One region of the Bacillus sp. NP247 genome, then DNA from elsewhere that is predicted to be linked to it. Evidence: a T-box and tRNA genes for the amino acid it is inferred to sense, from the RefSeq annotation. Region 1 holds a T-box; the other holds one or more tRNA genes.
The links. The T-box of region 1 lies ahead of ileS2 (isoleucine--tRNA ligase). A T-box ahead of a tRNA ligase gene usually reads a tRNA of that ligase, here a tRNA-Ile.

Region 1 (3,424 bases):
GTTAACAGATTTTCTTGATCCAAGACAGCAACAAATTGTTTCTATGGTAATAGGGCAAGGAGATGTAGCTGTACGGTTTGATGGTGCGATGCCTGAAGCCGAACGGAAAAGAGCACTAATTTATCCAGATTATCTAGAATTAAATGAAGAGGAATTTCAAGTAGAAGTATTAGAAATTGACTATCCTTCCAAGTTTTTCACGCTAGAACATAGGCAAATATTAGGTGCATTCATGTCACTTGGTTTAACAAGGGAAAAATGTGGTGATATTTTGCTTCAAGAAGATCGTGCCCAAATTGCAGTTGCAAAAGAAGTTGTATCCTATATTGAAATGAACTTACAATCAATAGGGAAAATGAAAGTCACACTCGCTCCTATACAAGTAGAGAAAATTTTGCGTGTAGGTGAAAAGTGGGGAGAAAAATCTGGAACAGTTTCGTCACTTCGTCTAGATGTTTTATTAGCTGAAATGCTGCATATATCTAGGCAGAAGGTACAGCCTCTTATAAAAGGTGGCTTAGTAAAAGTCAATTGGAAAACAGTAGAGCAAACTTCGTATGAATGTTTTCCGGGGGATGTTTTCTCGGTTAGAGGGTATGGACGAAGTAAATTATTTTCTGTAGAAGGTAAAACGAAGCGCGACAAATGGAGAGTTTTGTATGGTATACTAAAATGATTGGTTTTTTAGAAGGAAATTCTCTTATTTTGTCGAAGAAAAGATATAATTGAAAGAGGAAATTTAGATAACTACTTGGAGGTGGCGTTGTGCCGTTAACACCATTAGATATTCATAACAAAGAATTTGGTCGCGGATTTCGTGGCTACGATGAAGATCAAGTAAATGAGTTTCTTGATCAAATCATCAAAGATTATGAATTAGTCATTCGTGAGAAAAAAACTTTAGAAGAAAAGGTTGCACAATTAGAAGGAAAGTTAGATCATTTTTCTAATATTGAAGATACGTTGAACAAATCTATTATTGTCGCACAAGAAGCTGCTGAAGAAGTGAAGCGTAATGCACAAAAAGAAGCGAAATTAATTGTACGTGAAGCAGAAAAAAATGCAGATCGTATCATTAATGAAGCGTTAGTGAAATCAAGAAAAGTTGCTTTTGATATTGAAGAGTTGAAGAAACAAGCGAAAGTATTCCGAACTCGTTTCCGTATGTTATTAGAAACACAACTTGAAATGTTAAACAACGATGATTGGGATAAACTAATTGAATTAGAAGACGAAGTGGACGAGCTGTTGAAAAAAGAAGAAACAGTGTAAGCTTGACGTTTTTCTCATTATTACATATAATTTTAAACAACATATTTATTAAGAAAAACGAAGATAGGGATAAGTACCTTTTTCATACCTTATATAGCGAACTGAGGATGGTGTAAGCTCAGGATAAGGAGATAATGGGAATATCACCCTGGAGTTCCGCGCTGAACAAATGGAGTAAGCGTAGGCGTATATTCGCGTTAAGAATATAAAGAGGACCTTATGCATTTGTATAGGATCTACTAGGGTGGTACCGCGGGAGACTTTCTCGTCCCTTTTTGGGGATGAGAGGTCTCTTTTTTATTCCCTTTTTTAAGGTCTGTCGTTTATATATTTAAGGAGGAATTGAGCATGGAGTACAAAAATACATTATTAATGCCAAAAACAGAGTTCCCAATGCGTGGAAATTTACCGAAACGCGAGCCTGCAATGCAAGAAAAATGGGCTGAAATGAATATTTATGAAAAAGTGCAAGAACATACAAAAGGTCGTCCTTTATTTGTACTACATGATGGACCTCCATATGCAAATGGTGACATTCATATGGGACACGCACTAAATAAAGTGTTAAAAGACTTTATTGTTCGTTTTAAATCAATGACAGGATACTGTGCACCATATGTGCCAGGTTGGGATACGCACGGTTTACCAATTGAACAAGCTTTAACGAATAAAGGTGTAAAGCGTAAAGAAATGACAGTTGCTGAGTTCCGTAAGTTATGCGCAGAATATGCATATGAACAAGTAGAACGTCAACGTGAACAATTTAAGCGTCTAGGTTTACGTGCAGATTGGGATAATCCATACATTACTTTAGAGCCTGCTTATGAAGCACAGCAAATTAAAGTGTTTGGTGACATGGCGAAGAAGGGTTATATCTATAAAGGTCAGAAACCTGTTTATTGGTCTCCAACAAGTGAATCTGCTTTAGCAGAAGCTGAAATTGAATACCAAGATAAAAAATCAGCATCTATTTACGTAGCATTCCCTGTAAAAGACGGAAAGAACGTATTAGAAGGTGATGAGAAGTTCATTATTTGGACAACAACACCTTGGACGTTACCTGCTAACTTAGGTATTTCTGTTCATCCAGAACTTGAATACGCTATTGTGAAAGTAAATGATGAGAAATATATTATTGCTTCTGAACTATTTGAGACAGTTGAAAAAACGTTAGAATGGGAAAATGCTGAAGTTGTGAAAACGGTAAAAGGTAGCGAACTTGAGTATACAGTTGCAAAACACCCATTCTACGATCGTGACTCATTAGTTATGCTAGGGGAGCACGTTACGACAGATGCTGGTACAGGTTGTGTTCATACAGCACCTGGACACGGGGAAGACGATTTCCTTGTTGGTAAGAAATATGGTTTAGAAGTTCTTTGCCCAGTTGATGATAAAGGTGTATTAACAAGTGAAGCACCTGGATTTGAAGGCTTATTCTATGATAAAGCTAATAAACCAATTACGGAAAAATTAGAAGAGGTAGGCGCGTTACTAAAATTAACATTTATTACGCATTCATACCCACATGATTGGAGAACGAAAAAGCCAATTATTTTCCGTGCAACAGCACAGTGGTTTGCATCTATTGAAGCATTCCGTAAAGAATTATTACAAGCTGTTGAAGAAACGAAATGGGTGCCAGCATGGGGTGAGACTCGTCTTCATAATATGGTTCGTGACCGTGGTGATTGGTGTATTTCTCGTCAACGTGCATGGGGTGTACCAATTCCAGTATTTTATGCGGAAAATGGAGACCCAATTATTACAGATGAAACAATTAGCAATGTAGCAGATTTATTCCGTGAACACGGCTCTAACGTATGGTTCGAGCGTGAAGCGAAAGATTTATTACCAGAAGGATTTACACATCCAGGTAGCCCAAATGGTGAATTCCGTAAAGAAACAGATATTATGGATGTATGGTTTGATTCAGGTTCTTCTCACCAAGCGGTATTAGAAGAGCGTGATGATTTACAACGTCCAGCAGATTTATATTTAGAAGGATCTGACCAATATCGTGGTTGGTTTAACTCTTCATTATCAACAGCAGTTGCTGTAACAGGTAAAGCACCGTATAAAGGTGTTCTAAGCCATGGTTTCGTACTAGATGGTGACGGACGTAAAATGAGTAAGTCGATTGGAAACATCG
Region 2 (3,424 bases), 360 kb from region 1:
ATAGCATTAACGAGAGGAAGAAAACGACAGTATAACCGCTCCATTTTTCCATACGTGAAATTGTATATCCTGCTGCTATCGGTCCAATCATTCCAGAGAAAGATGTAAGAAGTCCGAGAAAACCGTTAAAAAAATCTCTTGTTTCTGGTTCTGTAATCTCAAATGTCAACAAGTTAAAAGCGAGCCAATAGAAACCATAACCAACTCCTAAAAGGGCTCCCATTAGTAAAATATAGTGAGATGCACTTTTTCCCGCTACTAAAACGACGATAAAAAAAACAGCTAACGTGCCTACACCGATTCGCAATAAAATCGAGCGATCAATACGTTTCGCTAATTTCCCGCCCACAAGAAATGTTAGAGGCTGCAATACAACGCTGGCCAAATTATACAAGCCCAGATTTACATAATTTTGTGTTTGCTTCCATAAATAAATGTTTACAAACGTATTCGATAAAGAAATTGCGAGCGTGTATAAACCTCCTATAACGAGCAATAATACTAAATCCCGATTCACTTCAACATCACCAATTACATGTTTCCACTTCATACACAACTCTCCTTTACTTCATCTTCTAGTCTTCCAAAGACAAGCTCAATTATGTAAAAGGAGAGCATAGAAAAAAGCTAGGAGAAAATCCTAGCTTTTTTCTAGCTGTATTAACTTTAATTACTTTGCTTCTTGGTAAAGTTTTTCAGCAACGTTCCAATCTACAACGTTCCAGAATGCACCGATGTAGTCAGGACGACGGTTTTGGTAATTTAAGTAGTAAGCATGCTCCCAAACATCTAAACCGATAACTGGAGTTTTACCTTCAGTTAAAGGAGAATCTTGGTTTGGAGTGCTTGTTACTTCTAACTCACCATTGTTTACTACTAACCAAGCCCAACCAGAACCGAAGCGAGTTGCGCCAGCTTTTGCGAATTCTTCTTTGAATGCGTCGAAGCTACTGAATTTCGCTTCAATCGCAGTTGCAAGTTCGCCTACTGGTTGTCCCCCGCCGTTTGGAGATAGGATTGTCCAGAAGAATGTATGGTTAGCATGTCCGCCACCATTGTTACGTACTGCTGTGCGGATTGCTTCAGGTACTTCGTTTAAGTTTGCAACTAATTCTTCAACGCTTTTGTCTGCTAATTCTGCATGACCTTCTAAAGCAGCGTTTAAGTTTGTAATATACGTGTTGTGATGTTTTGTATGATGGATGTTCATTGTTTCTTTATCAAAGTGAGGTTCTAAAGCATCATACGCATAAGGTAAATTTGGTAATTCGTGTTTTGCCATTGTTATATTCCTCCCGGTTTATGTATTGTCACTACATATGTGACCTACAACTTCATTCTACCCTAATTGCCATAGGGTGCAAACAAATAAATCGCTTTGTCTTGCTATCATTAAAGTAGCAAAATTCCCACTTCTTTTCAATTAAAATGCTCATATATTCCGTAAAAAAAACTTCCTTCTACAAGGAAGCTTCCTGCTGACATAATAAACATGTGAAATGGATATGGACCCTGTAGGACTCGAACCTACGACCGGACGGTTATGAGCCGTCTGCTCTAACCAACTGAGCTAAGGGTCCACGATTATGTATGTACCATTAAAAACAACTAAATTCCCATCGGATATATCGTTTGAAAAATGTAAGATAAATTTACCATATACAAAAGAAAAGTGTCAATTGTATTTTTCTCTACTAAAAGAAGTAAATTAATAAGAAGAAATTTAGTCCTCTCTACTATATGTAAATATAATATATCTTGAGCTTCTCTAGATTCGTACGTTACAATGATTTTATACATACATAAAGGAAGTGAATCTATGTCCATTTTTACACAGCTAGCAAAAAGTGTATATTCGCCTAAAGATATGGCACTTTTCCGTTTTCAAAAGATCGGTAAAACCATCTTGTATATTATGCTTCTTTGCCTAATCACTACTATTCCAAGAACTTTCTTGTACGGTAGCGTCATCCAAGATGGTGTTAATATGGTAAATACAGTAATCGAAAAAGATTTACCTGATTTCAAAATCGAAAACGGCGAGCTACAAGCTGATATTGATCAACCTATCGAAAAAGAAGACGGAAATGCCCTTTTCGTATTTGATCCAAATTCAACAGACTTAGAAAAATATCAAAATAAAACAGGTTTATTTGTTTTAAAAGATAAAGTAGTCTCCATGGGAAATGGTCAAACCCAAACATACTCCTATAATGACTTATTAGGCGCATCTCTTGAGAAAAAAGATTTACAAGATTTCATTTCGTTATTTGACAGTATTTATCCAATCTTATTATTCGTTATTGGGGTCTTACTGTACTTGTTCCAATTATTTATTACCTTTGTAGGAGTTACATTGCTTGCCTTCATCGGTTCTGCGATGAGCGGTCAACGCAAATTATCTTATAAACAAGTTTGGACATTAACTGCTTACAGCTACACAATTCCAACACTCTTCTTTATGATTATGGATTTATTCAAAATAAACGTACCTGGTGCAACATTCATTTACATTGCAGTTGTTTTAATCGTTCTATATTTAACAATTAAAGAAGTTCCAAAACCGAAAGAAAAACAAGAACTATAAAAAAATGCCTAAATAGGCATTTTTTTTTTGGACAAGCATATATTCCTAGCAAAGGAGTGAAGGATATGAAGAGATTAGGTGTACTCTTATTCGTGCTTGTCCTCGGTTATATATTTTATTACGACATAAAAATCGGTACTTTACCGATGTTAAGTTCATACAAAAAAACCTCTGCTGCCCAAACGATAAAAAAAGAAAATACAGATGCAAAACAAAATAAAGAGAAAGAAACAGAAACGGATACAGTTTATAAAGCAATCGAAGTAAAAACTGGCGATACAGTTCTTTCTATTACAGAAGCGATTAATAAGAAAAAAATTCCTTCTATTGAAAAAGTAATTGATGATTTTAAGCAATTAAATAAAAATACATCTGCTACAAAAATCCAAGTTGGAAAGTCTTATAAATTCCCGTTATATCAATAAGCAATCACTTAATCCTTGTCAATTACATAAAGGCGCTGATACAATAGTAAAAGTGAAACCGAGTACTTTGGTTTCTATAGCCCTTTCTCACACATACTATCATTGATGTAAGGGACTAAAATAAGAAACTTCTTTTATAAGGAGAGCGATCAATTCGTGAATGAAATGACTCAACGTACAAAAACACGTCCAGTTAAAGTCGGTAATTTAACAATTGGCGGTAACAATGAATTAATTATACAAAGTATGACAACAACAAAAACGCATGATGTTGAGGCTACAGTTGCTGAAATTAAACGTTTAGAAGAAGCTGGCTGTCAAGTTGTTCGTGTTGCTGTTCCAGACGAACGCGCAGCAAATGCTATTGCTGATATTAAAAAACAAATCAACATTCCACTTGTTGCTGATATTC

Region 2: it encodes a tRNA-Ile, which carries the amino acid that the T-box ahead of ileS2 (isoleucine--tRNA ligase) is inferred to sense. The anticodon was not compared.

Annotation. Positions count from the first base shown of each region.
Region 1 is NZ_CP076653.1:1,176,119-1,179,542, reverse strand. It holds gene KPL75_RS06055 (YlmH family RNA-binding protein) at 1-676, shown strand, start outside; gene divIVA (septum site-determining protein DivIVA) at 766-1,272, shown strand; T-box leader at 1,324-1,548, shown strand; gene ileS2 (isoleucine--tRNA ligase) at 1,621-3,424, shown strand, end outside.
Region 2 is NZ_CP076653.1:1,535,502-1,538,925, forward strand. It holds gene KPL75_RS08080 (MFS transporter) at 1-550, opposite strand, end outside; gene sodA (superoxide dismutase [Mn]) at 671-1,282, opposite strand; tRNA gene KPL75_RS08090 (tRNA-Ile) at 1,507-1,580, opposite strand; gene KPL75_RS08095 (DUF1189 domain-containing protein) at 1,820-2,587, shown strand; gene KPL75_RS08100 (hypothetical protein) at 2,653-3,012, shown strand; gene ispG (flavodoxin-dependent (E)-4-hydroxy-3-methylbut-2-enyl-diphosphate synthase) at 3,178-3,424, shown strand, end outside.